Regions from separate parts of the Stenotrophomonas sp. K-6 genome, predicted to be linked through region 2. Evidence: riboswitches for the same ligand, from Rfam matches in the RefSeq annotation. Region 2 holds a riboswitch; the other holds the start of a gene.
The links. Region 2 has a riboswitch for glycine ahead of gcvP (aminomethyl-transferring glycine dehydrogenase). Riboswitches for the same ligand answer to the same signal wherever they lie in the genome.
Positions count from the first base shown of each region.

Region 1: it holds a riboswitch for glycine, as region 2 does, so the genes downstream of both, AC13F7_RS01650 (trimeric intracellular cation channel family protein) here and gcvP (aminomethyl-transferring glycine dehydrogenase) in region 2, are expected to answer to the same signal.

Region 1 is NZ_JBSPUC010000001.1:379,224-383,522, reverse strand. Features, by position in the region: gene AC13F7_RS01670 (NAD(P)/FAD-dependent oxidoreductase) at 1-365, shown strand, start outside; gene AC13F7_RS01665 (nuclear transport factor 2 family protein) at 417-851, opposite strand; gene AC13F7_RS01660 (ribonuclease E inhibitor RraB) at 905-1,249, opposite strand; gene AC13F7_RS01655 (GIY-YIG nuclease family protein) at 1,336-1,605, opposite strand; glycine riboswitch at 1,650-1,743, shown strand; glycine riboswitch at 1,752-1,843, shown strand; gene AC13F7_RS01650 (trimeric intracellular cation channel family protein) at 1,937-2,554, shown strand; gene AC13F7_RS01645 (MdtA/MuxA family multidrug efflux RND transporter periplasmic adaptor subunit) at 2,809-3,924, shown strand; gene AC13F7_RS01640 (MdtB/MuxB family multidrug efflux RND transporter permease subunit) at 3,921-4,299, shown strand, end outside.
Region 2 is NZ_JBSPUC010000001.1:1,070,529-1,074,827, forward strand. Features, by position in the region: gene gcvP (aminomethyl-transferring glycine dehydrogenase) at 1-2,410, opposite strand, end outside; glycine riboswitch at 2,500-2,602, opposite strand; gene AC13F7_RS04695 (multidrug effflux MFS transporter) at 2,882-4,105, shown strand; gene AC13F7_RS04700 (hypothetical protein) at 4,178-4,299, shown strand, end outside.

The sequences.
Region 1 (4,299 bases), 690 kb from region 2:
ACGGCAAGCCGGTGCCCGGCGTCGCGCCGGCGGCCAAGCAGATGGGCAAGCACGTGGCCACCACGATCCAGGCGCGTCTGGCCGGCAAGCCTGCGCCGGGTCCGTTCAAGTACCAGGACTTCGGCAACCTGGCGACCATCGGCCGCATGGCCGCGATCGTCCACCTCGGGCGCCTGCAGCTTTCCGGCGTGCTGGCCTGGTGGTTCTGGCTGGCCGCGCACGTGTTCTTCCTGATCGGCTTCCGCAACCGCGTGGTGGTACTGCTGAACTGGGCGGTGGCGTACTGGAGTTACCAGCGCAGCGCGCGGATCATCTTCGGCGATGCACAGGAGGATCGCCGACCGAAGCGGCCGCCGACGTCCTGATCAGCAGGGCAGCGAAGGTGGCAGCCAGCCGTGATGCCTGGCTGCCAGCGCTCACTTCGGCTTGCTGTACCACAGCGCGTTGACGATGACCCAGCGCTCGCCGAAGCGCCCCATGTGGAAATAGTCCACGAACCACGGGGTTTCCAGTCGCACCGAGGCCGCGTTGCCGGTGACATCGAGGACCTGGCACTGCCGGTTCCACTCGGCCATTGGCGTCTTCAGGGCACCGGCCTTGGTCAGTGCGACCAGTTCCTCCTTCGACATCCGGCGCAGGCCAAGCCGCTCGTCCGGCGTATCGCCCAGGATCGCGCGCTTGGCCAGGTCCGGGTGCAGCGAGCGCGCCACGCGCTCGGGATTTCCTTCCAGCTGCCCATCCACATAGTCGAAGCAGGTTGCTTCGATGGCGGCCAGCGTGGCCGGATCAGGACCCTGGGCCGCCGGTGTGGCGGCCGTGGCAACCGCGAGTATCAGGGACAGCGTCGACATCGATTCTCTCCGGCAGGGGGACGTTCGAACGGGTCACGCCGCGTTGCGGCAGCTCACCCCTGCGACAGGCATCCCCAGCCATCAACCTGGCCGCTGTAGGAGACCGCCTCGCTGGCCAGCAGACCTTCGAAGCCCGAGATGTTCTGGTGCGTCGGCAGCATCAGCGGATGCACCACCACCTGCCATGGGAACTCATCGTTGCCCTCGTACGCGGCAAAGGACACCTTCTGGTCGTTCTTGAGCAGGTGCACGGCGAAGGCGATCGCCACGTCCTGGGTCGGGAAGATCAGCGCGAAATCCACCTCGCGCGGAATCGTCAGATCGTCGCCGTCCTGCAGCATGTTCCAGAGCACATCGCCATTCTCATCTTCCGGGTACAACGACAGATCGCGGGACATGGCACTCCAGGGCTTGGGCAAGCGGATCAACGAAGGTTGATCGATGGTATGCCGCCGGCGAAGGCCCGAACAAGCCGCGCGCAGCGCTACCCGGGTTCGGGCAGCTGCAGCCACGCCAGCTTGCGCTCCCGGGGCTGTCGCTTCAGCTGCCACTCGGCCTTCGACGCCGCTGCCCGGTCCGGGTAGGCACGCGTCGCCAGCACCTTCACCGGTGGGTTGGCCCGGGTGTATTTCGCCCCTTTTCCGGCGAGATGCGCCTGGAACCGCGCGTCCACGTCGTTGCTGATGCCGGCGTAATAGCTGCCGTTGCGGCATTCAAGCAGGTACAGGTACCAGAGGGCGGGTTCAGCGGGCATACCGGGATTATCGCCCGGTGCAGGCCCGGCGGCTGCTAGAATCCGCCCCGGATGCAGGAGAGAGGCGCCGCGCTGGCGCCCGCCGAAGGCGCAGGCTCCCATAATCGCTCAGGCCGGTGGCTGCACAGCCACCAACCATGCATCCGACACGCCGATCTGGAGAGAGGTCTTCAATGACCCGCCGAAGGGGCACGTGGCCTTGGCCACCGAACTCTCAGGCAAAAGGACAGCGGGAGCGGCAACGGAATCCCACCCCACGACAGCGCAGCGGCGCTGGCGTGATGCGTGTGTGTTTCCGTCCCCCGCCTGACGTGTTTCCCGGAGCCACCCCATGCTGCTCTCCCTGATCTACCTCATCGCCATCTCGGCCGAAGCCATGACCGGCGCGCTGTCGGCCGGTCGCCGCCGCATGGACCTGTTCGGCGTGGTCATCATCGCCTGCGTCACCGCGCTCGGCGGCGGCTCGCTGCGCGACATCGTGCTTGGCCATTACCCGCTGGGCTGGGTGAAGCACCCGGAATATCTGGGCTTCACCATCTGCGCGGCCCTGATCGCGACCTGGGTGGCGCGCTGGATGCACCATTTCCGGCGTACCTTCCTGGTGCTCGATGGCCTGGGCCTGATCGCGTTCACCCTGATCGGCTGCGCGGTCGCGCGCGAGGGTGGGCACACGGTGCCGATCATCCTGATCGCCGGCATGCTCACCGGTGCGTTCGGCGGCGTGCTGCGCGATGTGCTGTGCAACGAGGTCCCGCTGATCTTCCAGAAAGAACTGTATGCCGTGATCACCCTGCTCACCGGCGCGGCCTACCTGACCCTTCTGGAACTGGGCGTATCGCTCAATGCGGCGACGCTGTGGTGCCTGGGCGGTGGCTTCCTGTTCCGCCTGCTGGCGATCCACTTCAAGTGGGAAATGCCGAAGTTCGTGTATCGCGACGAGGTGCATTGACGCACCCGCGGGCATGACCAAGGTCACGGGAGCTTGAGCGGCCCGGCCCTGTATCATGGCGCTCCCGTTCCATTCGAACGGCATCCAGCCACGCGGCGGTGTTCCACCCGCTGCCCCGCCAGACACCCTCTCCCCCGTTGACCAGCCGCTGTCGGCCGGTCCCCATGGACGCACTGCTCCGGTGGAGGGTGCGCAGGATGCGTATGTCCGCTTCAACGCCCCCGTCGTCTCGCCGTTGTATGGTCAAACCGCTGTTGATCGCTGCCACTGTCGGCCTGGCCGCCATCGCTGCATGGAAGCTGCTCTCGCCCGCGCCTGCCGCCGGCCCGTCCGGTGGCCCGCAGCCGACCCCGGTACGCGTGGCCACCGCCCAGCAGGAAGACCTGGTGGTGCGCCTGAAGGCGCTCGGTACGGTGACGCCGCTGCATACGGTGGGCATCCGCAGCCGCGTGGATGGCGAACTGCTGCGGCTGGCGTTCTCCGAGGGCCAGCACGTCACCGCCGGCGAGCTGCTGGCCGAGATCGATCCGCGCCCGTTCCAGGTACAACTGTCGCGTGCGCTGGGCACCCAGCAGCAGAACCTGGCCGAGCTCGACAATGCCGAGAGCCAGCTCAAGCGCTTCGTCGAACTGCAGAGCAGGCATTTCGTCTCCGCACAGGACCTGAGTGACCAGCAGAGCAAGGTGCGCCAGCTGCAGGGCCGCCGTCAGACCGACCAGGCCGCGGTGGATGAAGCACGCCTGCAGCTGCAGTACACCCGCATCACCGCACCGGTGGCCGGGCGCATGGGCCTGCGCAATGTGGATGTCGGCAACCTGGTGCGCAGTGGCGATACCGAACCGCTGGCCACGATCACCCAGACCACCCCGATCAGCGTGCTGTTCACTGTGCCCGAGCCGGACCTGCCGGCGGTGGTCGCTGCCGCACGCGCCAATCCGCAGTTGACCGTGGAAGCCTGGGACCGCGAGGAGCGCACGGCGCTCGGCGACGGCGTGCTCTCCAGCCTGGACAACCGCATCGATACCGCCACCGGCACGCTCAAGCTGCGCGCGCAGTTCGCCAACGCCGATGAGTCGTTGTTCCCCAACCAGTTCGTCAACGTGCGCCTGCAGGTCAGCAGTAGCGATGCGGTGGTCATCCCGAACGCGGCCGTGCAGTTCGGCAGCAAGGGCAGCTACGTCTACGTGATCGCCGCCGATGCCACCTCGCACCTGCGCAACGTGGTGCTCGGCCCGGCCGATGGCGAGCGCGTCTCGGTGCGCGAAGGACTCAAAGCCGGCGAGCGCGTGGTGGTGGAAGGCATCGACGGCCTGCGCGATGGCGCCAAGGTCGAAGTGGTGGAGCAGGACCCGCCGCGGACCGGCGCATGAACCTCTCGCGCCCCTTCATCGAGCGCCCGGTCGCGACCACGCTGCTGATGGTGGCGCTGCTGCTGTCCGGCGTGATGGCCTACCGCCTGCTGCCGGTCGCGGCGCTGCCGCAGGTCGATTACCCGATCATCCAGATCACCACGCTGTATCCCGGTGCCAGCCCGGAGGTCACCACCAGCGCGGTCACCGCGCCGCTGGAACGACAGCTGGGGCAGATCCCGGGGCTGAAGCAGATGTCCTCGACCAGCTCCGGCGGCGCGTCGGTGATCACCCTGCAGTTCTCGCTGGAGGTGGCGCTCGGCGTGGCCGAGCAGGAAGTGCAGGCCGCGATCAACGCCGCCGGCAGCTTCCTGCCCGACGATCTGCCAGTGCCAC
Region 2 (4,299 bases):
CCACTAGGCCGTTGCGGCCGGTGTACAAGGTCTTGAAGTGCGGGGCCAGGCGCTTGGCGATGTAGTTGGCGTTGAGCAGGGCCACCTGGGTTGCCTTGCGCAGGCCGGCGGTGCCCATCAGCGTGATGTACATCCAGCTGATCGGCAGGATCGAGGCGCTGCCGAAGCTGGCCGCGCTGACCATGCCGACATCGCCTTCGCCGCCCAGCACCTTCGGCAGGAACGGGGCAAGGTGCGACTTGACCGCGCACGGGCCGACGCCCGGGCCGCCGCCGCCGTGCGGGATGCAGAACGTCTTGTGCAGGTTCAGGTGCGAGACGTCCGAGCCCCACTTGCCGGGCTTGGCCACGCCGACCAGGGCGTTCATGTTGGCGCCGTCGGTGTACACCTGGCCGCCGTGCTGGTGCACGATCTCGCAGATCTCCACCACCTCTTCCTCGAACACGCCGTGCGTGGACGGGTAGGTGATCATCAGTGCGGCCAGGCGGTCGCTGTACTTCTCCGCATTGATGCGGATGTCGTCCAGGTCGACGTTGCCGTTGGCGTCGGTCTTGGTCACCACGACCTTCATGCCGCACATCTGGGCCGAGGCCGGGTTGGTGCCGTGCGCCGAATCGGGGATCAGGCAGACGTCGCGATGGCCTTCGCCGCGCGAGCGGTGGTAGGCGCGGATCGCCAGCAGGCCAGCGTACTCGCCCTGCGCGCCGGAGTTCGGCTGCAGGCTGACCGCGTCATAGCCGGTGCACTCGACCAGCATCGCTTCCAGGCCGTCGATCAGTTCCTTGTAGCCGGTGGCCTGATCGGCCGGGGCCAGCGGATGGATGTTGGCGAACTCCGGCCAGGTCACCGGGATCATCTCGGCGGTGGCGTTGAGCTTCATGGTGCAGCTGCCCAGCGGGATCATGGTGCGATCCATCGCCAGATCCTTGTCGGCCAGCGAACGCAGGTAACGCAGCAGTTCGTGTTCGCTGTGGTGGGTGTTGAACACCGGGTGGGTCAGGAACTCGCTGGTGCGCACCAGGTCGGACGGCAGCGCATCGGCGGTGGCCGCATCCAGTGCATCCACGTCGACCGTGGCACCGAAGAGCTGGCCGAGCGCGACGATGTCGGCGCGGGTCGCGGTTTCATCCAGGCTGATGCCGACTGCATCGCTGTCGATCGCGCGCAGGTTGATGCGCGCCGCCGCAGCCTTGGCGTGGATCGCCTTGGCGTCCACATCCTTGACGTGCAGGGTGTCGAAGAAGTGCTCGCCCACGTTGACGCCGGCGCCGCGCAGTGCGGCGGCCAGGATCGCGGCTAGGCGGTGGGTACGGCGGGCGATGCGGGTCAGGCCTTCCGGGCCGTGGTACACGGCGTACATCGAGGCCATCACCGCCAGCAGCACCTGGGCGGTGCAGATGTTGGAGGTCGCCTTCTCGCGGCGGATGTGCTGCTCGCGGGTCTGCAGGGTCAGACGGTAGGCGGCATTGCCCTGCGCATCGACCGAGACACCGATCAGGCGGCCCGGCATCGAGCGCTTGTACGCATCGCGGCAGGCCATGAAGGCGGCATGCGGGCCACCGAAACCGAACGGCACGCCGAACCGCTGCGAGTTGCCGACCACGATGTCCGCGCCCCATTCGCCGGGGGCGGCGATCAGGGTCAGTGCGAGCAGATCGGTGGCCACGGCGACCAGGCCGCCGCGCGCGTGCACGGCATCGGCCAGCGCCTTGTAATCGCCGATATGGCCGAAGGTATCCGGGTACTGCAGCAGCACGCCGTAGGCTTCAGCTTCCATCGCCTCGGCCGGCGTACCCACGCGCAGCACGATGCCCATCGGCTCGGCGCGGGTGCGCAGCAGTTCCAGCGTCTGCGGGTGCACGGCGTCGTGCACGAAGAAGGTATCGGACTTGGATTTGGCCGAGCGCTTGGCCAGCGTCATCGCTTCGGCTGCGGCAGTGGCTTCATCGAGCAGCGAGGCGTTGGCGATCTCCATGCCGGTCAGGTCCGCGCACAGCGTCTGGAAGTTGATCAGCGCTTCCATGCGGCCCTGCGAAATCTCGGCCTGGTACGGGGTGTAGGCGGTGTACCACGCCGGGTTTTCCAGCACGTTGCGCAGGATGACGTTTGGGGTCAGCGTGCCGTAGTAGCCCTGGCCGATGAAGGTGCGGAACACCTGGTTCTTGTCGGCGATGGCGCGGATCTTGGCCAGCGCCTGCACTTCGGTCAGCGACTCGGGCAGGTCGAGCGGTGCTGGCGACTTGATCCCGGCCGGGACGATCGCATCGGTCAGCGCGTCCAGCGAGGCGTGGCCGACCACGTCGAGCATCTGCGCGATTTCGGCGTCGTTGGGGCCGATATGGCGTTCGACGAACGCGTGGCTGTGTTCAAGCTCGCGCAGGGAGGGGGTGTTCTGGGACATGGCTGGCATCCGGAAGAGAGGGCACGCACGTTCGGAAGGCGGCCGGGGCCAGGGCGCGTCGCGGGCGACAGCGATCCACCGGACCTTGCGGTCTTCCTGGGTGCCCCTCTGTCCTTTTGCCTGAGAGTTTAAAAGCGCGCATCTGCGTGCTTCGTGCCCCTTCGGCGCCGGCAATGGGCCGGTCTCTCCAGAGTTTTGGTACGGGTGGTATCGGGCCTGAGCGATTACGGGCGTTGCGCCTTCGGCAGCGGGTGTCCGCTTCTCCCACCATGTAGCGCGGCGATTATAGCCCAGCGCTTTCACTCGCTGGGCCTTTCCAGCACCTGAATACGGGGGCGCACGGACCCCGGAAACTGCACCTGGCCATGGTGCCGGGGGCGGCAAAGGCCTATGATCACTGGATCCTCGTATTCATCTGGCGCTGCCCGTCCCGGGCCGGCGCCCGCCGTGCATTGCGCATGGCCGCTGACGGAAGCCCGCATGACGCCCGCCTCACCCTCGACCCGCCGCCTGGCCCTGCTGCTTGCAGGCCTGGCGATGTTCGGTCCGTTCTCGATCGACACCATTTTCCCGGCCTTCCTGCTGCTGGGCGAGCGCATGCAGGTGGACCAGGTCGCGGTGCAGCAGACCATCAGCGTCTACCTGCTGTTCTACGGCCTGATGAGCCTGGCGCACGGCCCGCTGTCCGATGCGTTTGGCCGCAAGCGGGTGATCATCGGCGGGCTGGTGCTGTTCATCGGCGCCTCGATCGGCTGCGCGCTGTCGCGCGACATGACCACGCTGCTGGTGTTCCGCGCGCTGCAGGGCGTTACCGCGGGCGTGGGCGTGATCGTCGGCCGCGCGGTGATCCGCGATCTGTACCACGGTGCCGATGCGCAGCGCCTGATGAGCCAGGTCTCGATGATCTTCGGCGTGGCCCCGGCGATCGCGCCGATCATCGGCGGCTGGATCCTGCTCGGCGGCGGCGACTGGCCGCTGATCTTCTGGTTCCTGGTGCTGTTCGGCGTGGTCCTGCTGCTGGCCACGGGCAAGTGGCTGCCGGAAACCCATCCGGCCGAGGCGCGCACGCCACTGTCGATGCGTGAACTGCTGCGCAGCTATGCGCGCATGGGCTCCAACGCGCGCCTGCTGCGGCTGTCGGCCGCCGGTGCGCTGAATTTTTCGGGCATTTTCCTGTACATCGCCTCGGCGCCGGTGCTGGTGATGCAGCACCTCAAGCTGGGCGAGGGCGGGTTTGCCTGGTTGTTCATTCCGACCATCGGCGGCATGACGATGGGCTCGTTCCTGTCCGGGCGGATGGCCGGGCGGATCCTGCCGCAGCGGCAGATCGCGATCGGATTCGGCCTGTGTGCGCTGTCGGCGGTGCTCAATATCACCTACGTGCTGTCCGTGCAGCAGATCGCGCTGCCGTGGGCGGTGATGCCGATCTTCCTGGGCGGCGTGGGCATGGCGCTGATCTTCCCGGTGCTGGCGCTGGCGGTGCTGGACATGTACCCGCACCAGCGCGGCCTGGCCTCTTCGATGCAGATGTTCATCCAGCTGATGATCAACACCGTCGTGGCCGGTGTGGTCTCGCCGATGCTCAGCAGCAGCCCGGTGCATCTAGCGCTGGGCTACATGGGATTCTTCGCGCTGGGCGGCTCGTTCTGGTACTGGGAACGGTATTGCGAGCGCCGCCGCGCCGTGCTGACGCCGATCGAGTAAGCCCGGCAGGCAGCGGGCCCACCAGGGCCCGTGCGGTATCCTTTGCCCTTTGATGCAGTCCGGAAGCCCTTGATGTCGACCACCTCCAAACTGCGCCGCGACATTCGCCGGCGCCGTGAAACCCAGGCCGCCAACCGCGAGCAGGCCGCCACCCCGCCCGTCGAGCCGCATGCCGAACTGCGCGACCAGCAACG